Regions from separate parts of the Gallintestinimicrobium sp. genome, predicted to be linked through region 1. Evidence: a T-box and tRNA genes for the amino acid it is inferred to sense, from the RefSeq annotation. Region 1 holds a T-box; the other regions hold tRNA genes.
What was found. A T-box is a leader RNA that pairs with one kind of tRNA and senses whether it is charged. The one in region 1 lies ahead of proS (proline--tRNA ligase), so its partner is inferred to be a tRNA-Pro.

Region 1 (7,252 bases):
TCTATATTATTTTGTGGAGGGCTGATTTTGCTGAGTTTATTGCTTACAAAATCGAACTGGCGTGGAATTATTGTAATTTCCGCACTGCTGGAGTCGCTCAGTATTCTTCCTTGTAAAAGGAATAAAATATAATACTGAAAAAGGAGAATATTTATGATGAAAGAAAAAACTGCAAAACTGGTTAGAAAAATTGCATTGAGTTCCGCAAAAAATGCAGTGAACAGAAAGCTGATTTTAATCCTGCATGAGCCCGAAGTACCTGAATTTGTCCGGAAATACATGGAGAAAAAGGAAAAGTAAATTCCGGGAACCGACGTGTGACAGCGTTTAAGACGAATTTCACTGCGTTCAGGAAATTTTGATCTGTGAATGGACAGGCTATGTTACACTGTGAGACAGATAAGGCAGAAGGCGGTTACATAAAAACTCCGGGAGCCTTATTCATTGCCGAAAACGGCATAAAAAACAAGCAGAGCATGTGGGGAATTTGTGTGGTGATAATTAGATCGTGGGATAAATACATTGCTTTGCCTGTTTTTTAGAAGGAAACGAAGGGCGTGCAAAAATCAAAAAATGGTTTTTGCGCGTCTTTTCGTTTGCGGTGATGAGAGTGAAAATTCACTATCACTGAGTGAAAAAAGTGAATATTCACTCTGATAGGGTGAAAATTCACCTAATACTATTGAAAAAAGTGAAAATACAGATATGATATAGCTAAGAACTAGATTTATCTAGGTAGGAACCGGGGGTATGGAGATAAAAGCCAGGAGGTGCTGTACGTGCAATATGAAAGCGAACGTATTGAATATAAATCCCAGATGATCGATGATATTTATAAAGAAGTGATCGCTTTTGCAAATACAGAAGGCGGCGTAATTTATATTGGAGTTGACGATCAGGGAAATCCTACGGGAATTGAGAACATAGATGAAACTTATACCCGTTTGACAAATGGAGTCCGGGATGCCATTGCACCGGATGTGACCATGTTTGTGCGGTATGTCCTTCGGGAGAATAAATTTATTCAGATTGAAGTTGGAGAAGGCTCTTATAAACCATATTATCTGAAAGCAAAAGGAATCAAGCCGTCAGGCGTATATGTCCGTCAGGGTGCGTCCTGTGCACAAGCGTCTCCGGATCAGATTCGTCAGATGATTAAGGATTCTGACGGAGATGTGTTTGAAGAGATGCGCACCGTTGAGCAAGGATTGACATTTCAGGAAGCAGAAGAGGCATTTGCACGATATCATGTAAATTTCACAGAAGATAAATATATTGCATTGGGCCTGCGAAATATCCATGACGATCAGTATACAAACCTGGCGTTGATCTTATCAGACCAATGTAAGCATACGACCAAAATCGCGGTATTCGGAGACGATGCCAATACGGTATTCAAGGATGCGAAGGAGTTTGGCGGTTCTGTTTTCAAACAGCTGGAGGAAAGCTATGCGTATCTGTCCCTCTGTAACCGGACGACAGCGATTTTTAAAGGGCTGGAGCGGATCGAAAAATCGGATTATCCGGAGGAAGCTTTGAGAGAAGCGTTGCTGAATGCCCTTGTTCATCGGGATTACAGTTACAGTGGAAGCATTATTATCAATGTCAATAATTCCTGTATGGAATTTATTTCGATTGGAGGGCTGTTGCCGGGGTTGTCAGCGGAAGATATCCGGAGTGGAATTTCCCAACCGCGCAACCGGAGACTGGCGGAAATTTTTCACAGATTAAAACTGATAGAATCCTATGGGACTGGCATTCGAAAAATATTTGCACTCTATAAGGGCTGTGCGGTGCAACCTAAAATTGACGTGACGCAAAATACGTTTAAAATGATCTTGCCAAACAGAAATGCAGACATGCCAGAGCAGGAAGCTTTGACAGTTGCAGCAGAGAAACCTTCGACGGAAATTACGTCGCAGATGAAAATTGTGCTGGATTATCTGGCGGAGTATCAGGAAATGACGGAGGAAGAGCTGCAGGAGCTGCTGAATATCAAAAAAACGAGAGCATATTTGCTTGCACGTCAGATGAGTGAAAACGGATTGATCGATATTATCGGACGAGGAGCGGAAAAAAAGTATAAACTGAAATAATCAGGAGCAGCGCGCCCGGCATCATTTCATCCACCGGACGCGCCAATACTTTTCGTTTTCCGGTTGACAAATCCGGAGAATTTTTTTATCATCAATAACAGATAGAAAAGAAGCGCAGAAAAGGAATAGTAGAGATGGGAGCGCACTTCAGAGAGGCTGCAATGGTGGAAGCAGCTGTGCAGAACATTTTGAACCGACCCTTGGAGCTTTGCCCCAATAAGGCAGCGTAGGTCCGGCGTTAACGGATGCAGAGCGAACATGCAGAGTGCATGTTAATTGGGGTGGTACCGCCGGATATCCGGTCCCTTTGGGGATCAGGTATCTTTTTTTTATTCATGGCAATAAAGTGTCCGCAGAGTGTGCATTCTATTGTTTTTGAAAAAAAATGAGGAGCCGCCAGTTTAGATTTACAGGGAAAAGGAGGAAATAACATGGCAGACAAAAAGATGGTAGAACAGATTACGTCCATGGAAGAAGATTTTGCACAGTGGTATACCGATGTGGTTCTGAAGGCAGAGCTGATCGGCTATACCAGCGTAAAGGGCTGTATGGCGATCAAACCAGCCGGCTATGCGATTTGGGAGCTGATCCAGAAGCAGCTCGACGAGAGATTTAAAGCGGCAGGGGTACAGAATGTATATATGCCCATGTTCATTCCGGAGAGCCTTCTGGAAAAAGAAAAGGATCATGTAGAAGGATTCGCGCCCGAGGTTGCATGGGTAACCTATGGTGGTTTGCAGAAGCTTCAGGAGCGTCTGTGCGTTCGCCCGACTTCTGAGACACTGTTCTGTGATTTTTATAAAAATGATATCCAGTCCTACAGAGACCTTCCGAAGGTATATAATCAGTGGTGTAACGTTGTTCGCTGGGAAAAAGAAACCCGTCCGTTTTTGCGTTCCAGAGAGTTTTTGTGGCAGGAAGGCCATACGGCACATGCAACTGCTGAAGAAGCAGAAGAGCGTACGATCCAGATGCTGAATGAATATGCGGATTTTGCTGAGCAGGTACTTGCGATTCCGGTGATCAAGGGACGCAAAACGGAAAAAGAAAAGTTTGCGGGTGCAGAAGCAACCTATACAATTGAAGCGCTGATGCATGATGGCAAGGCATTGCAGTCCGGTACGAGCCACAACTTCGGCGACGGCTTTGCAAAAGCCTTCGGCATTCAGTTTACGGATAAGGACAATAAGCTGAAATATGTGCATCAGACCTCCTGGGGTGTGACGACCCGTCTGATCGGTGCGCTGATCATGGTACACGGTGATAATTCCGGTCTGGTTCTGCCTCCTAAGGTTGCTCCGACACAGGTTGTGATCATTCCGATCCAGCAGAGAAAAGAGGGCGTACTGGATAAGGCATATGAATTAAAAGATCGTCTTTCCAACTTCCGCGTAAAAGTGGACGATACCGATAAGAGCCCCGGCTGGAAATTTGCAGAGGCTGAAATGCGTGGTATTCCGGTTCGTGTTGAGATCGGACCGAAGGATATCGAAGCAGGCAAATGCGTTCTGGCACGCAGAGATACCGGTGAAAAGCTCGAATGCACATTAGACGAGCTGGAAGCAAAGATTGCAGAGCTGATGGAAACGATCCAGAAGGATATGCTGGAAAAAGCAAGAAAGCACAGAGAATCCCATACTTATGTTGCAAAGAATATGGAAGAAATGGGTAATATCTTAAATAACACTCCCGGATTTGTAAAGGCGATGTGGTGCGGATGTCAGGAGTGCGAGGACAAGATCAAAGAGCAGTTTGCAGCAACAAGCCGCTGCATGCCGTTCGAGCAGGAAACATTGTCCGATACCTGTGTATGCTGCGGAAAGCCTGCAAAGAAGATGGTTTACTGGGGCAAGGCATATTAAATTCAATCAAAAGACAGGCGCTGCGTGCAACGAAAAAGGCATGCAGCGCCTTTTTCAGCGGTGTCATCGCATGGAAAATTGTGCTATAATGTGGATGAGAAAAACAAGCGACGCCAAAGGCGGCATTTAGAAATACAAAGTGGGGACAGGGTATGATATACGAATTATCAGATCTGACCAGGACGATTATGAATTTGGGGTTTTCTCTGATAGGGATCTATTTTGCACATACGTTTCAAAAGTCAAAACGAAAGCTGTGGCAATGTATTTGCACGTGGCTTCTGGTGTATTTATTCTGGATCACAGCCGGTGCATTCCTGGATGCCTGCTTTTTAAACCATTCGGCGTTTCCGAATATGACGCATGAAAGGATCGACATGTTCATCGCACCGCTTGCGATCTTTGCATACCGGTTTCTATATCCGGAAGCACGACTGCCGGCGTGCATTTTCTACTATTATATGGCGGATAACGTGCTGATTTTGCAGATCCTGTTTTCCAGGACGTTGGCGATGCTGCTGGTACAGTTATTTGGACTGCCGGATCAGGAGACGATCCTGTGTGTTTATGTTCTGTCTCTGGCAGTGGTGGTGGTGCTGTATCGCACTTGGGCCCGGGGAAAAATGCGATGTGTCCTGCGCGACTTTCAGGACAGGATGGGACTGCTGGCGGCCTTTGCCTTTGTCAGCTATTATGGTTCGCTGCTCTTGGTGGATGCCTGGGCACCCTGGCAGCCGCTGACAGGTGTAAATGCAGCACGGAACTTTGCGGCGATCATCATTCCTGCGTGTGGCTACGGTGTCTCTTTCCTGGGCGCGGAGGAGCATGTGCGGGCGGAAGAGATGCGAAAAAAAGCATCCATGGATCCGCTGACTGGTTTGAAAAACCGGCGTGCTATGCTGAATGATATTCAGGAAATGCTGGAAACACTTTCGGATCCTTTATGGCTGGTCTGTCTGGATCTGGACAATTTCAAATCGATCAACGATCAGTATGGACATGATATCGGAGATCAGTATCTGCGGCGCTTTGGGACGATGCTGGAAGAAATGACAGAGCAAAATGGCCAGGCCTACCGAACGGGCGGTGATGAATTTGCGGTGTTGTACAGCGGAGGCCCGGCAGAGAAAATCGAAGCTCTTCGGGAATGCTATCTGCAGAGCTTCCGGGATGGAGAAAAGCCGGAGTTTCTGGGTGTTAGCATTGGCTATGAGCAGGTACAGGATTTCGAGTCCCTGGCAGAAGTTATGAAACGGGCAGATGAAATGATGTATGTAGAGAAACGGGCAAAACAATATGCCCGGGGATACGCAGCAGAGGATACAAAAGAAGTTCTTACGAAATAAGCACAATGGGAGATAGGAAATCGATCTGTATATGAAAAAGAAAAAAATATCGTTAAGGAAAATCATTCTTCTGCTGATGATACTCGGAAGTCTGACGAGTGCAGTTGCTATTATACTGACCTCTTATTCCTCCCTGCAGCTGATGAATCAGAATAATATCGAAGATAATATGAAAATGAATCTGTATCAGTTTACAAAAGAATCGGATGAAGCATGTTATAAGCTTCTTCGTGTACTGAATCAGATGAGCGCAGACGGTATGGTTGGAAGCGCTGTGGACAAGTATCTGACACAGGAGGAGCATTACGATCAGTATGTCAATAAGAAAAACCTCCGCGCACAGCTTGTGAGTCTGAACAGCAGCTCGCCGAGTCTCTTAATTGCATTTTATTATGATCCGTATCGGAACCGTGAGCTTGTGCCGAACTATGCAAATGTCAAAATTTCCATGGAATATAAAAGAGCACCGGTTTTATTTGAGGTAACGGTAAATACCTTTCAGGGGATCCACGGATCTGTGTTTTATCAGAATCAGATGCCGGTTTATTCTGCATATAGAAGGGAACGCTTCGGCGACGGAACCTTGCTGGACTGTTATGCGGAGGTAAAGTCGGAATATGAGATCAGTCCGGCAATGAACCGACAGGGTTATGATTACAGTATTTTACAGCTGAATGAAAACGGAGTTGTGACCTATAGCACAAACCCCAAAGTGATCAAGGGGCAGAAGCTGCTTGATACAGCAATAGAAAAAGAAACCAGCAAGGTAATTGAAAAAGACGGCTACCGTTTTCTGATTTACAGGAGCAAGCTGGGATATATGAATGCCCTGTCGCTGCCCAAAGGAACTTATACAGATGAAATTTATGCATGGCGTTTTAAAACGATCCTGGTTGTTCTGATCATTTTTAGTCTGTTTATGTCCTTTGTGCTGTATTTATATCATTTAATTGGAAAGCCTATTCAGGAGCTTGGGACCCAGATAGAACGGATCGGTCAGGGCTCTTTGCAGGATGAGGTGATCCCGGAATGCGGAATCGCAGAATTTGATCAGCTGCTGGGAGATGTAGAGGATATGAAGCAGCAGATTCGGGAGCTGATCCAACGGTCAAGAGAGCAGGAAAAGGAAGCACAGCAGATGGAATACGAAAAGCTGGTTTACCAGATCAATCCGCATTTTCTGCTGAATGTGTTGAATTCGATCCAGTGGATGGCACAGATGAGTCATCAGAAGGATATCGGAGAATACACAAGTGCACTGAAAAAGCTGCTGTCGTATAATCTCGGAAAAGAAGGAAGGGAAACGACGCTCCGAAAAGAGATCGAGATGGTAAAAAATTATATCTTTTTGCAGCAGAAGCGCTATGATTTTGAGGTAGATATTGCGGTGGAGGAAGGCGAGTACCTGAATGTACCGACTGTGCGAATGATGCTGCAGCCTCTGGTGGAGAATGCAATCCGATATGGTCTTGGGGAGGAAGGAAAAATTGCCATCCAGACGTTTTTTGACAAAAAACGGAACCTGGTCGCTGTGACGATCGAAGATTTCGGACATGGACTGAGTCAAAAAGAAATTGATGAAATTAACGAACCCTTCGGCTATCGGTGGAATACAGGAAAAGAGAACAGGGGAATCGGGATCCGCTATGTCAAGGCGATGCTGAGTACATTTTATCAGGGAAACGCGGATCTGTTTGTAAACAGCAAAAGGGGAACAGGAACAAAGATCACAATTATCTTACCTGCAGCTAAAGAGGTGGACGAACATGAATGTTTTGATCGTAGATGATGATAAGCTTGCCAGAAAGGGACTGATCGCAGTGATCGACTGGGAACAGTATGGACTTTGTGTTGTCGGCGATGCGCAAAATGGGAAAAAAGCGTTGGAGTTTTTGGAAAATCATCCGGTGGATCTGGTTTTTACAGATATTGATATGCCGGAGATGAA
Region 2 (7,252 bases), on a different contig from region 1:
AGGGTGAGCACATCGGTTTAATCGGCGCAAACGGCGAGGGAAAATCCACCTTTATGAACATCATCACCGGTCGCCTGCAGCCCGATGAAGGTAAGGTCGAATGGTCCAAAAATGTCCGCGCCGGTTATCTGGATCAGCACACTGCCCTTGAAAAGGGCATGACCATCCGTCAGGTACTGACCTCTGCCTTTGATTTTTTGCTGGATATGGAACAGGAATTAAACGGGATTTATGAAAAGATGGGCGAAGCAGACGAGGATACCATGCAGCAGCTGATGGAGGACGCCGGAACGCTGCAGGAGCTTTTGACTGCACACGATTTTTATATGATCGATTCCAAGGTTGAGGAGGTTGGACGCGCCCTCGGGCTTTCCGAAATCGGTCTGGACAAGGATGTTTCCGAGCTGTCCGGCGGTCAGCGTACTAAGGTACTTTTGGGTAAGCTTCTGTTGGAGAAACCGGACATCCTGCTTTTGGACGAGCCCACCAACTATCTCGATGTTTCTCATATCGAATGGCTCAAACGGTATTTAAATGATTATGAAAACGCTTTTATCCTGATTTCTCATGATATTCCGTTCTTAAACAGCGTCGTCAACCTGATCTACCACATGGACAATCAACAGCTGACCCGCTACGTAGGCGATTATGACAAGTTCCAGGAGGTTTATGCGATGAAAAAAGCGCAGCTGGAAGCCGCCTATAACAAGCAGCAGAAAGAAATTGCAGATTTGAAGGATTTCGTTGCCCGCAACAAGGCGCGTGTTTCCACCAGAAACATGGCGATGTCCCGTCAGAAAAAGCTGGATAAAATGGATGTAATAGAACTGCAGGCTGAAAAGCCGAAGCCGGAGTTCAATTTTAAAGAGGCACGCACGCCCGGCAGATATATTTTCCAGACGTCCGACCTCGTAATCGGTTATGACGAGCCGCTGTCCTCCCCGCTGAATCTGTCCATGGAACGCGGCTCCAAGATCGTCATCACCGGTGCAAACGGAATCGGTAAGACAACTCTGCTGAAGAGCATCCTCGGTCTGATCGATCCCCTCTCCGGCAGCGTAGAGCAGGGAGATTATCTGGAGATCGGCTATTTCGAGCAGGAAATGAGTCAGGATATTTCCACAACCTGTATCGAGGAGATCTGGAAGGAGTTTCCGGGCTACAGCCAGTATGAGGTGCGTTCCGCCCTCGCAAAATGCGGCCTTACAACCAAGCATATTGAAAGCCTTGTCAAAGTCCTGTCCGGCGGTGAACAGGCAAAGGTGCGTCTCTGCAAGCTGATCAACCGTCCCTCCAATGTACTCGTCCTCGACGAGCCCACCAACCACCTCGATGTGGATGCCAAGGACGAATTGAAGCGTGCACTGATCGCATATCGCGGAAGCATTCTGATGGTATGCCATGAGCCCGAGTTCTATGACGGGCTCGCAGATACGGTCTGGGACGCTTCCAAATGGACGACACGAACTGTGTGACAAAAGGACAGCACGACACGCAATATGATAACATGGCTTAGCGCAGTCCAGCGCTCTAAAAGGCAGCCGCGTCAGGAAAATTTTCCTGACGCGGCTGCCATATTTTTTAAGCTTCCTGATAAAGTTCTTTTGACCGGTAAGTCAATACCTTTCCTATTTGTAATCTTTGTTTTTGAGCAACGTACCTACAAACGGTATCGTAGCAAATTCCTGCGGGTTACTTCTGATAATGTAATCGATATAATTTCCCACAGTCAACGCGTATGCATAGTAGCCCATCGGGTTCGGATGAAAGCCCAACCCGAACGATTTACGCATTTCTGCATCGTATACGGGCGCATGCGCAGTCATATCCAGCAAGTAAGTAAACTCAAACATATCGCACAATTTGGCGAGTTCGCTTGCGATATAACGGATATCATTATCACACGCTTCACCGCGCAGTTGAGGAGTTACAACAAAAATACGCGCGTTAGGCTCTATTGTCTTAAGTTTGGAAACGATTTTGCCCATATTACCGAAAAACGTATCGTCATTATCCTGCGGACAATCGGCGTTGACGTCCTTGACACTTCCCAGAGGATGCCCGAACACAAACGAATCGTTGTTGCCTAACGCAATAATATACGCTTGATTCCATTGCCAAAATCCGTTTGCGTCCGCCCAACTTTGAACATACTCGCGCGCGGTCATTCCGCCGCGGGAATAATTGTTGTATTTTGTTCCAGTAATGCGCTCTAAAACGGCGGGCCACGAGTACTCGTACATATCAGTATAAACTATATTTCCGTTTTCATCGTGACTTTCAAACTCGCCCGATGCCAAAGAATCCCCTATAACGCCTATTTGCTTAAAAATGCCCGCAAAACCGCACGTTTCCTTAATAATATCTAACGGCTGTTCGCTTGCGCCGATTTCAAATCGTTTGTTATTCATTTTATTCACCGTCCTGTTGTTCTTCTTTAACCTTTTTAGGCTTATCCCATTCCGTACCGGTTACAGTTTTAAGATCAAGTCCGCGAGTTTCGCCGACAAACAGCCACATTATTACAATTGCCCCTACAAGCCCTGGAACCGTCATGCCCAAATACATATAACCGAACATGCTTTCGGGAATGATAGGCAGCAGTATCATAGTAATAACTGTTGCAAGTCCGCCCATAACTCCGTTAAGCAACGTATTGATTACCGTAACCGACGAACGCAGGTTTGTAGGAGACGATTCGGAAAACATAATTCCGCCGATGGTATCGCCTGCGCCCCAGTAACTGCCCATAAATCCGCCGATAGCAAAACCCGTCAAATACGGAGTCCACTTGAACATACCGCTAAAGATAAACAGCAAATAACACGTCAACGCCGAACAAGACATTGCGACTATAGTTACTTTACGTCCGAATTTATCCGACACAAAACCGGAAATCAATGTAAACAGCGCGTTGCCGACGGGATACAGAAACAAAGCAAGAGTTATTTCTTCTTCCGTCATCAGCGCCGACTTTGCCATGACCGTACTGTACGTTGCCGTACCTAACGAAGCGAGATAAAAGCAGCAACAAGCAATAATCAAAAAGCGCAATTGTCTGTGTTTGAATGCGAATTTTACAGCGGTCAGAATTCCGCCTTGTGCGTTTTGTTCGCGTCCTTCCTTGCTGCGTTGTTCACGTTCTTCTATAGGCGTTTTTAAATACTCTATTCTTTTAATCAAAAATGCGTTTGTTTCCTTAGCAAAAAGCAGCGCGAATAACGACATTACAAAACCGACAATTGCCGGCACCAAATATACTACGTGCCAACGCTCGCTTACGTTTTGCATGAGTGTAGCCCTAAGCAACGGAACAAGTAACGTGCCCAGTATCGCCACCGCTTTTACGATTGCGTAGTTACGGGCGCGAGACTTTGCATCGGAGCATTCCAGTATGTACACGCATTGCATATCGTGCGAGACCATAAAACCCATCAACGTGCCGCCTATCATGTAAACGTAGATCTCTTTGGATAAATACACAAGGAACAGCCCTAAGCCCATACATAACGTGTTAATAACCAAAAACGGCTTACGCCCGAATTTGTCCGCAAGGGGACGATAGAAAATAATAAGCAGTGTTACCGGATAGGAAATAAAACCTATGGCGGAAAAGAGCGATAATCCCGCGCCGTATTCCATACCCATATTTTTTACGAAGAATTCTGTAACTATATTCGCCTGAAACTGAATGGATATAGTAGACGCGATTTCGTCCGTTATGTAGATGAGCGACAAAATCATAAACAAGTAAATCAAATAAAACTTGTTGCTTCTTGCGTCCAACTGCTTTTCGCGGCGGATAAGTTCCTTGGCTTCGCGCGCCTGTAATCGTTCAACATTTTTTGCCATTTTGAGTTTTCTCCTTTTGAAAATTGTAAACAAGGAAATTCTTGGTCATCTCGTCGGTAATGCCGTAGCGCTCCGCCAAATTGTGTATGGCTTGCAAGAAATCCGCGCCGGAGCAGCCTTTAGACAACAGGTTTTCTTTTTCGATAAGTTTATTCCAAAAAACATTCAAAACAATTTCGTCGGTGGCAAGGGAAACAACCGAATGATTGCGCGTATGCACGTAAACGTTGCGATCGCCTTCTTCTCCGACTAAACACTCTCCGCCGTCGATTATAATTGTTGTTCTACGGTATGGAAACAGTGTTGAAACGTCGTTGATATTGTACGAATACACCGTTGCGCCCTCGACCAAAATGCTTCCGAAGGTAAAAATATACACCTTTACCCCGCGGGATATTGCGTTTTCGATATTACTACGCAGCACTTCGAACAGCTCTCGCCAAATGGACAGCGAAATTTCCGCTTGCGCGCTGTCGATAAGTTCCTTTGCCTTAGCAACGTATTTTTCTTCGCCCACTATATTCATTACATAATCGACGTCGGCGTTTTCCGTTGCAAGTTGTTGTAGCTCGCGTTCGGCGCAGGCAATATTCTTTTCGTTTTCTTCCTTGATGCTACGTATAAGGTCTTGATACTCGATAGGCTTGTAAAAATTCGGCTCTCCGTCTATACGAATAACCGCGCCCTTTGCCACCAGGCGATTGATAACCTCGTACACCAACGAACGCGCAACGCCCGAAAGTTTTGCGATTTCGTAACCGTTTAACACTTTATGTTTAATTAGTGTTCCGTATACTTTTGCTTCATTTGACGAAAAGCCGATTTTTTCTAAAAATTCATAATTGTTCATAGTAGTTATACCCCACACCACTATCATGCTACAAATCTCTGCGTTGTCAATACCCTTTTAGAAAAATATGGTATTAAATTTACTTTTTGCGTCAATACGGGCTGTCGTCAAAGTACAGTTCGTCGTACAAATCATCGTCTTGCCTATCGAAACGTTCACATGCCGCGCTTAAATTTCTTTGATAAACTGCACGCCCTCCAGTCTGCCGAACTCTTCAATCACCTTCTCATGGGATACAGGTGTATCAAAATGAAGGGTCATTGTTGCACCAACCACCCTGTTTCCATCCACATCCTTGCTGCGTACAATCTCCAGCCCGTCCATTTTACAGCCATGTTCCCGTCCATATGCCAAAAAGGCACTCAGATCCTTGATACTTACAAACTCCACGTAAGCTCCAAAAACACGCGCTGTTTTTCCAAGCCTCTTATCTACTGTTCTCAGGATTTTCAGAGAACACCAAATGGCTGCAAAACCGACAATTGCTCCGGAGTAGAAGCCAGAACCAAGTGCCAGTCCCAGACAGGCATCCGCCCACAGCCCCGCTGCGGTGGTCAGCCCCTTTACCTGGTTCTGCCGGGTCACCAGGATCGTCCCGGCTCCCAGAAATCCGATCCCGCTGATCACCTGCGCAGCAATCCGGCTCGGGTCAGTGCTTCCAAGCTCCCGGCTCAGAAAAATTCCCGTCATCATCGCAATTTCCGAGCCGATACAGACAACCATATACGTCCGAAATCCTGCCGGACGCCCTTTCTTTTCCCTTTCATACCCTAAAATTCCACTGAAAACCATCGCAAGCACAGTTCTCAGCAGCACGGAAAAAATGGTCAGCTCCTTCAAAACGGCTATTTTTTCCAACACCATACCATGCTCCCTCTTTTATCCTTCTCCTGATTTCTGCAGGCGTTCCCGCGAAAATGCCGGTAGCCTTATTTCATATGCTGTTTACAGGTATCTTTCGTCATAAACCGCCCGAACCCCGCCGACAAATTTCCGCCGCGTCCGTGCGCATACCAGATGTGCCTCCCCGATCTGTCGAATGGACAGTCTGACCGGAACCGCCACATCCTTTAGATGCATCCCGATCAGCGTATCTCCGATATCCATTCCTGCATGTGCCGCAATATGCTCCACTGCCACAGGATCAGCAAATGCCTGCCATGCCGCTGTTGCAAAGGATCCGCCTGCTTTTGGCTGCGGCATAACATTGACCGGCTCATAGCCATACTTTTCTGCCGCTTCTGTCTCCAGAATCAGTGCACGGTTTAAATGCTCGCAGCACTGGGCCGCCAGATAAATGCCTTTTTCCTGCACAGCCGCATAAATTCCGCCAAAGACCTTTGCCGCCAGCTCCGGACTGGAATAGGTCCCGATTTTCTCCCCGCCAACCTCACTGGTCGAACAGCCGACTACTAAAATCTGACCCGCTTTCATCCCGGCGGTCTCTATCAGCTCCGCTGCCGCCTGATAAGCGGTCTGGTAAACCTTTTCATATAAGGCATTGTCATATGTATAAAAAACTGTATCTGCCATGATCTGTCCCCTTTTGTCTGAAACTCTTTTTCTGTTAAGTTCTTTCGCTTTCAGTATACTCTATTTCTGACGAACTGTCAGTTGCAAAAGGCTGCAAAAGTTTTTCGTTTTTTCTAAATTTTCCAGTTGACTTTTTCAGAAAAATTCGTTATGATAATAAGGCTTGATGAAGCAATCGAAGCGTGGCTCAGTTTGGTAGAGCGCTGCGTTCGGGACGCAGAGGTCGCGTGTTCAAATCACGTCGCTTCGACTTTTAAAGACTGTTGAAATTTCAACAGTCTTTTTTGCTACAAAAATCACATAAAGCGCCCATAAGCGCCGTAAAACACCAAACCGATGGAGGATTTTTATGGAACAGGATATGACTCAACGGTATTCCCTTTGTCCCACAAAAGCTCCGTAACTTCCCCGCCATCCTTGAACACCGGAAAATTCAGACCAATCCGCTTTAGCGGATATTCAGACTCGTCATTCCTGTAAATTTCAATTTCCTTAATCAAGGCTGTGACCACATTTCTCTTTTCTTCGTCATTTATTATATTATAAACGCAGTCGAAATTCACCATGATTTTGTAAATATTCTCAAGAGTAATTGCCTGCTGCTTAATTGCATCTCGCCGAAGTCTGGCATCTTCGATTTTTTCCTCCAGCTCAACAATGACATCATATAGGGAATCTAACCGCAAGGTCATATCATGGAGCTTTCGTTCCCGATATTTTGCATCAGCAGGGAGACTGTCAATTTCCCGTTCCAATCTTGTTTTATTCAGATCAACTTCCTTCAGCTTTGCCTGATAACCCTCCAGTTCTTTATCCACTGCTTTCGTGTCAATCTGAACGCCAATCCGTTTTTTAATGGCCTGGGCATATTCCTCATTCCTTACGATCTCACGAATTGCCTCAATGACCATCGGTTCAATATCGGTCTTTTTCAGCATTGCCTTATATTCACAATGCTTACCCCGGACCATCCTATTCCGACTACATACATAATAGTAAATTTCTTTGTAAGTGCCA
Region 3 (7,252 bases), on a different contig from region 1:
GCAAAAGGATGGGAAAACGCAAGAGGCTGCCGCATTGAAAATACCTGTGCCATTGAGTATGGGATTGATGTGATCGAAGATTATACGGAGGACTAAGAGTATGGGAAGCAAAGAGTTTTTAGAAAAAAGTAAACAGGTTGTAGTGGATTATTTCAACAGCCACGCGGACAAAACTGACCAGAAACAGATTACAGGGGATGACGTATTCGTGGTTTGGTACTGCAAGACGCTTCAGAACCACAAGGCACTGCTGAGCACAAATGTTTCTGACGGTATGTATTATGAGATCACCCATAACGGTGACAAGCAGGAAACCTATGTGGACGCTTACAAAAAATGGGAGAATTTTGTGGTGAGGTAATGCTTATGTGGAAAGGAATTGACGTATCAGATAACCAGGGCACGATCAACTGGGCACAGATCCCCGAGGACGTAGATTTTGCGGTCTTGCGTAGTGTGCGCCGATCAGGCAAGGCAGACCATCAGTTTGCTACAAATCTGGAGGGATGTCGGAAGCACAATATACCTGTGTCTGTATATAAGTATACCTACGCAGCTACACAGGACGCAGCGCGACAGGAAGCACAGCAGGTCGTGGAACTGTTGAGGTCACATCATCTGACCGGTATGGTCTGGTGGGATGTAGAGGACAAGGACGTGCTGCGGCCGCTGGGTGCTGCAAAGCTGACGGAGTGTATCCGTGCGGCGCAGGAGGTTATCACGGCAGCAGGGTACGGTTTTGGACTGTATGTTGGGTTGTATGTGTATAAGGAGCGCTGGTTTGACTTTAATGCGTTTGCCGGGACGCGGTTGTGGATAGCACGTTATTATCGCGGCTATCGTACAATGCGGTTTGATGATGAGCCGGATCAGAAATACAAGCCTGATGTTGACGGTGATATATCTGGGTGGCAGTACACGAGTTGCGGCGAGATCCCGGGCATCAAAGGCGATGTAGACCTTGACATAGCCTATGAGGATCCGATGCTGTGGTCGCAGCCTGCGGTGGAGCCGGGCGTGATCTATACAGTATCGGTGGCAGATGTTTGGACACGCGAGCAGGCGGAGATTCTCCGGCAGCAGTTTGAAGCAATGGGAATTAACGGGATTATTCATGAAGTGAGAATAGTGGAGTAACGGAGGGACCGGGCACTTGAGGGGTGTTCCGGTCTTTTTTTGTGCCTTAAATCATGGCAATATCTACTTTTGAACGAAATATAAATGAAAATAAAAAATGCGAAAAGAGCAAGAAATAATAGAAAACTCGTGTTGCATTTCGTGTTGCATGGGGATACAAAATAATATAAAAAAGCATATATAAATACGCTAAACAGTATAAGAAGAAAATATTAAAAGTCCAGAAAACCGCGTAAATACAACAAAAAACCGCTGAGTCGCAAAACTCAACGGTTTTTAATCAGTCGGAGTGACAAGACTTGAACTTGCGGCCTCTTCGTCCCTAACGAAGCGCTCTACCACCTGAGCCACACCCCGATGTGCCGTATTTCTCAACCGGACAAATGATATGATACAGCATAATCGGACAGAAGTCAACACTTAATTTGAAAAAACTTCACAAATTAGGTTTTTCTGTTACAGTTTATTCGTACCGTTTGAGTTGTTCATAAAAAATTAAGGGTTTCTTTCTTGCAAGAAATGGAAATATAGACTATATTAAACGGACAAAAGGCAGGCACAAAAAGGACAGGCGGTAAGCTCGGAGCAAAGGCTCCCTAAAGGATACGATAAGCTGTCTGTGATCTGCAGAATGGAGTGAACATGAAATATTTCTGGTTGACCATAAAGAAGATGTTTCGTTTTTTATTAAAGCCCTTATCCTTTGTACCGGCGCTGTGCGTGATGTATATGATCTTTTCCTTTTCCGCCCAGACGGCGGACGAATCCGGACAGCTGAGTATGCTGGTCAGTGAAAAGGTGGTGCTCCTGCTGGGAAAGCTGACCTCCGGCAATCTGGATACTGCGCAGGTGGGAGTGTATGTAGATGAGATTCATTTTCTCGTAAGGAAGATGGCACATTTTAGCGAATATTTTTTGTTGGGACTGACACTTTCCCTGCCCTTATATGTTTATCGGCTGCGGGGCTTTTGGCTCGTGCTCGCTGCCGGATTGTTCTGTGCCGGGTTTGCCGGTCTGGATGAGTACCATCAGATGTTTGTGGCAGGACGCTCGCCGGCGCTTCGGGACGTGGCGATCGATACGGCAGGAAGCATCACCGGAATTTATATGACAAGGATCATCGGATTTATTGGGAGAAAAACGATATTTGCACCCCTTTCGATGGAAAAGCGCAGAGAACGGAGAAAAAAGAGATTTGTATAAAAAAGTAAAAAAAAAGGCTTGCAAAATTAGAAAGTATCGTGCTATAATATCACTTGTCAGTTCGATAGGGGCATAGTTCAAAGGTAGAACAGCGGTCTCCAAAACCGTCGATGTGGGTTCGATTCCTACTGCCCCTGGTATTGCGGGAAAGTCAGAGAAGACGATATCTTTTCTGGCTTTTTCTTGTTTTATTCATGACAATAAAATGCTCGCAGAGCGTGCATTCTATTGTAGCAGCTCGTTTAGGGCTTTGTTTTTTGGCTGTCAGCCGGGGGGATTTTTTATGGAACAGAAGCATACGCTAGAGGAGAATGGGTATTATGCACAGGTCACAGATCAGCTGATTGAAAATATCGGGTATCAGATGATCCGCCGGAACTGGTCGATGAAGACGCTGGCGGATAAAGCGGATCTTCCTTATGAAACCGTAAAGCATCTGATGGCAGGAAAAATCGGCAGACCATCCTTTATCAGTATTCTGAAGATTGCAAATGCACTGGAATGTTCGCTGGATGATCTGGCAGGACGGAATAATCCGGCGCTGGAGGGACTTCGCAGGCTGGCAGACCATGCGGATGGAATGTATCAGATTTTTGCGGAAGTAGAACATTTGCTGTATCCGAACTTCATGATGCAGAGAGAAAACAACAAATAGCACAAATAAAAAATGAAATGATAAAAAAGTACTGTGAAAAAGAGAGAAGAATCGGTGAACAACCGATTCTTTTTTGTCACAAAATGTTCATAATCGTTTACAAATCGTTCAGCTTCTTATCGGCGGCAACCGGATATACTGGATAGTAGGAAGGTACAAGGACAGGTTGACGATTAGGGGATGATCAGTTGAAAAAAAAGGTATGGGGCATTTTGTTTCTGGCAGCGTTGGCGTTAAATGTGTTGGCGTGGAAAAGCAGCAGCTTCTGCGATTTTTATGCGGAATCGGTTTTTCCGGTATGGAGCAGCATTTCCACGCGGGTGATGTCGGTTTTTCCGTTCAGCGTCGGAGAGAGCATGATCGTGCTGGGGATTTTGTTCCTGACAGCGTTTGCAGCTGTAGGATTTTTGCGTTTGACTGTAAAAAAAGCGTGGAGCAAAAAATTGTTTCACAGCTTTTCCTGCGCATTTTCCTGGATTTTTCTGGCACTCGTCTGGGTTATGACCTGTAATTGTTTTTTGCTGTATCATTCTTCGGCGTTTGAGGATCGGTATATGGAGCAGGTGCGCAGTGAGAACTACTCCAAGGCAGAGCTTGCTGTGCTGCGGGATTATATTGTGGTCAATGCCAACGAGCTTGCAGAGCAGATGGAGCGGGATGCAGACGGCTATCTGATTTATAAGGGAGACACGAATCAGGCGGCTGTAGAGGCGATGCAGCAGGTCGGCACAGATTATGGACGCCTGCAGGGCTATTATCCGCAGCCGAAGGAGATTTATTTTTCGGAGCTGCTCAGTCAGACCTATAGGATGGGGTACTATTTCCCATTTTCCATGGAAGCAAACTACAACGGAACGATGTATATTGTAAATAAGCCCTCAGTGATCTGTCATGAATTTGCACATTTAAAGGGCTTTATGCAGGAGGATGAGGCGAATCTGATCGGATATCTTGCCTGTATCAACTCAGACGATGCATTTTTCCGCTACAGCGGCTATATGGGCGTACTCAATTATGTGGAAAAAGAATTTCGTGAGAGCATTCAAAAGAGCCGGAAAGAATACGCGAAGCATCCGCAGATTTCTGCACAGGTTTATGCGGATAACATGTTTTTGACCCAGGAAGCATGGCAGACTGTCGAGAAAAAGGCGGTTGTCAGTACCAAAACAGCGAAAAAGGTTTCCAACGCGGCGACAACGGCTTCTCTGAAATTAAACGGAGTGGAAGAAGGCATGAAAGCGTATGACGGTGTGGTGAAGCTGCTGCTGGATTATTATGACGGTGTGCTGTACGGGGATGTTTTGGTGACGGTGGACGCAGAGTGACGGTCTAAAAAGCGTGCAAGACATTATTCAGAGTGTATAAAACAGGAATCTGCTGCGCATCCTGACAAAAACGGCGGTGCTTTTTGGAAAGAAACTGCCGGGAAAAGGAAAGGGGCGTGTGGGCGATGGACTATTTGAATGCATTCTGGGTAGGTGGTCTGATTTGCGCGCTGGTGCAGATTTTGATGGAAAAGACGAAGCTGATGCCGGGGCGGATTATGGTGCTTTTGGTCTGCTCGGGCGCAGTGCTGAGCGCACTTGGCTGGTATCAGCCCTTTGTCGATTTTGCCGGGGCAGGGGCGAGCGTGCCGCTGCTTGGCTTTGGGCATACGTTGATGAAGGGCGTAAAAGAAGCGGTGGAACAAGACGGATTTCTCGGATTGTTTACGGGAGGCTTTCAGGCAGGGGCTGCCGGAACTGCGGCGGCGCTGATTTTCGGATATCTGGCGAGCCTTGTTTTTAAACCTAAAATGAAAAGATAAAAGTATTATTCCCTGCAGGCGATTTCCTTGCGGGAAAGAAACTGGCGCATGGTTTTGTCCCACTGCGCGTCCAGTGTTTTATCGAAGACAAAGGAAGAAAAGGCGGTTCCGGTCGTCAGGCGGATGGCGGAGCCGTCATATTTTATGGTCAGGACCAGCGCCTGAACCTGTTCCGGTTTTAAAGACGGATCTGCGCCCTTCATGACGCCGGGGACATACTGGGGCATGAGATGCAGGACGAATTTGAAGGAAAGAGGCGTGTGTTTGCCGCGGATCATCTGAAACAGAACCGGACGGATGAATTTCCAGGGCAGAAACAGGTAGCCGGCGTCCGGCGTTTCATCGTCCTGATAAAATTCGGGATTGACGCGCCCGTCGATTTCATAGGAAACGGCGCAGGAAACCGAAGCCTTCTCCAGCAGAAAAGAGTCAAAGCAATCCTCTGTCAAAAGCTTCGCCATAAAATGCTTCATTTCAAGAATCTGAAAAGCGGTCATATAATCAATCCTCCATTCCGCGGGCGCTTTGTGCTGCTGCGCGGTTTTTTGTGATATGCGTGCCGGTCAGTTGTGAAACAGTTCACCCGCGCCATTCGCAAAAACGCGTCTGCGACGCTTTGTGCTGCTGCGCGGTTTTTGTGATATGCGTGCCGGTCGGTTGTGAAACAGTTCACCCGCGCCATTCGCAAAAACGCGTCTGCGACGCTTCCCGCTGCTGCGCAGCTCCTTTTGCTCATGAAGCGGCGCTCCCTTCGTAGCTTTTTTCAGTCAGATTTTCGTGCGAGCACGAAATCTTCCTTCAAAAATCCACGAGTGAACTGTGGTATCAGTATATCAGAGATGGGGTTTTTTGGAAATACCCTTTACAGGAACAGTCAGAACGTGTTATCATATGTAGTAATGAAAACTACATGGATTGGTTTTGAGAATATACGAGAAGCCGTGGTGCGGCAGGCGCAAAGCGCCTGCGGTATGGAGGAAAACATGAGTTATAAAATCGTTGTGGACAGCTGTTGTGAGCTGCCGGAGAAATATAAGAAGGATCCGCATTTTGAAATCGTACCGCTTGGTCTGGAGGTCGGCGATTACCGGATTATGGACGATGAGCATTTTAATCAGAAGGAATTTCTGGAGCAGGTTGCCTCATGTCCCCAGTGCCCGCGTTCCTCCTGTCCGTCGCCGGAGAGCTATCGGCAGGCGTTTGAATCGGAGGCAGAGCATATTTATGTGGTAACGCTGTCCGGCAATTTGAGCGGAAGCTATAACAGTGCCATGGTCGGAAGGCAGATGTATCTGGAAGAGGACGAGTCCAAACAGATTTACGTCATGGATTCCTGTTCGGCTTCCTGCGGAGAGACACAGCTTGCGCTGCTGGCAGCTTCCCTGGAGGAACAGGGACTTCCCTTTGAAGAGGTGGTAAGCCGTCTGGAAGCGTTCCGCAGTGAGATGAATACGTATTTTGTCCTGGATAATCTGGAAACTCTGCGTAAAAACGGCAGACTCAGCGGTATCAAGGCACTGGTTGCATCTACCCTGAGCATCAAGCCCGTTATGGCAGGCACGATGGACGGCAGGATCGAGCAGATCGGGCAGGGCATCGGCATCCGTAAGGGTCTGCAGAAGATGGCGGACGCAGTGGTGCGCAATGTGGCAAGACCGGAGGAAAAGACCCTGATGATCACCCATTGTAATTGCCCGGAGCGTGCAGAAAGCGTGAAGCGGATGGTGACCTCCAAGGTTTCTGTAAAGGATGTTGTGATTATGGATACTGCGGGCGTCAGCAGCATGTATGCCAATGACGGCGGCGTTATCGTGACGATCTGACGGACAGGAAATACGAAAAGAAGAGAAATGAAAGGCGGCTGTGCGGTAATGTGCGGCCGCTTTTTTGTTTTTTATTGTTTTTTATTCATCACTGGAAGGATCGGTGTTTTTCCGGTTGTACGCAAAACGAGGCAGCTGGAACAGGAAAAAGGCGCAGTTGAAAATGAAAAGGTTGTGGTTCATAAAAAAATAAAATATTCTATAAAATCCTAAAGAACAGATTGACAATTAAATTGCGATCTTTTACTATAAAATTATCGAAAACATACAAAAATGGCAGAAAATCGGAATAGAAATTCCCGGAATAAGGAGGTTATCAACAGTTAAATATAAATTATAAAATCATATAAGTAGATGTTGAGTTTTCTGAGATATTAGAGCAGAATATTATTGAAAGAAGTTGATACTTTGAGTAAATATTATTCTGATGAGCAACTCAACCAGGTAATAAATGTAAAGCCTAAAAACCGCATTACAATTGGATATTGTCGCGTTTCCAGCCATAAACAAATTTAGAATGACAGATGGATAATACTGAAAAATCTGAACGGAAGGAATTTGTTGAAGATCTGGTTCAAATAATCACAGTATTCAGCTGCAAATTACAAGGAAAACGAGCGAACAAAG

Region 2: it encodes a tRNA-Pro, which carries the amino acid that the T-box ahead of proS (proline--tRNA ligase) is inferred to sense. The anticodon was not compared.
Region 3: it encodes a tRNA-Pro, which carries the amino acid that the T-box ahead of proS (proline--tRNA ligase) is inferred to sense. The anticodon was not compared.

What each region holds. Positions count from the first base shown of each region.
Region 1 covers NZ_JBKVPW010000011.1:56,041-63,292, forward strand. The annotation lists gene ACLTOQ_RS10725 (accessory gene regulator B family protein) at 1-132, shown strand, start outside; gene ACLTOQ_RS10730 (hypothetical protein) at 154-300, shown strand; gene ACLTOQ_RS10735 (RNA-binding domain-containing protein) at 780-2,096, shown strand; T-box leader at 2,203-2,406, shown strand; gene proS (proline--tRNA ligase) at 2,528-3,958, shown strand; gene ACLTOQ_RS10745 (GGDEF domain-containing protein) at 4,111-5,304, shown strand; gene ACLTOQ_RS10750 (sensor histidine kinase) at 5,336-7,093, shown strand; gene ACLTOQ_RS10755 (response regulator) at 7,071-7,252, shown strand, end outside.
Region 2 covers NZ_JBKVPW010000019.1:30,614-37,865, reverse strand. The annotation lists gene ACLTOQ_RS14140 (ABC-F family ATP-binding cassette domain-containing protein) at 1-1,475, shown strand, start outside; gene ACLTOQ_RS14135 (SGNH/GDSL hydrolase family protein) at 1,629-2,411, opposite strand; gene ACLTOQ_RS14130 (MFS transporter) at 2,413-3,852, opposite strand; gene ACLTOQ_RS14125 (TrmB family transcriptional regulator) at 3,836-4,702, opposite strand; gene ACLTOQ_RS14120 (MgtC/SapB family protein) at 4,871-5,566, opposite strand; gene ACLTOQ_RS14115 (TIGR01440 family protein) at 5,648-6,235, opposite strand; tRNA gene ACLTOQ_RS14110 (tRNA-Pro) at 6,412-6,485, shown strand; gene ACLTOQ_RS14105 (recombinase family protein) at 6,583-7,252, opposite strand, start outside.
Region 3 covers NZ_JBKVPW010000002.1:84,709-91,960, forward strand. The annotation lists gene ACLTOQ_RS02195 (DUF4406 domain-containing protein) at 1-96, shown strand, start outside; gene ACLTOQ_RS02200 (DUF6275 family protein) at 101-361, shown strand; gene ACLTOQ_RS02205 (GH25 family lysozyme) at 367-1,137, shown strand; tRNA gene ACLTOQ_RS02210 (tRNA-Pro) at 1,422-1,494, opposite strand; gene ACLTOQ_RS02215 (VanZ family protein) at 1,780-2,340, shown strand; tRNA gene ACLTOQ_RS02220 (tRNA-Trp) at 2,407-2,477, shown strand; gene ACLTOQ_RS02225 (helix-turn-helix domain-containing protein) at 2,624-2,995, shown strand; gene ACLTOQ_RS02230 (DUF3810 domain-containing protein) at 3,184-4,320, shown strand; gene spoVAE (stage V sporulation protein AE) at 4,446-4,802, shown strand; gene ACLTOQ_RS02240 (DUF5721 family protein) at 4,808-5,299, opposite strand; gene ACLTOQ_RS02245 (DegV family protein) at 5,786-6,625, shown strand; partial or broken gene ACLTOQ_RS02250 (IS607 family transposase) at 7,150-7,252, shown strand, end outside.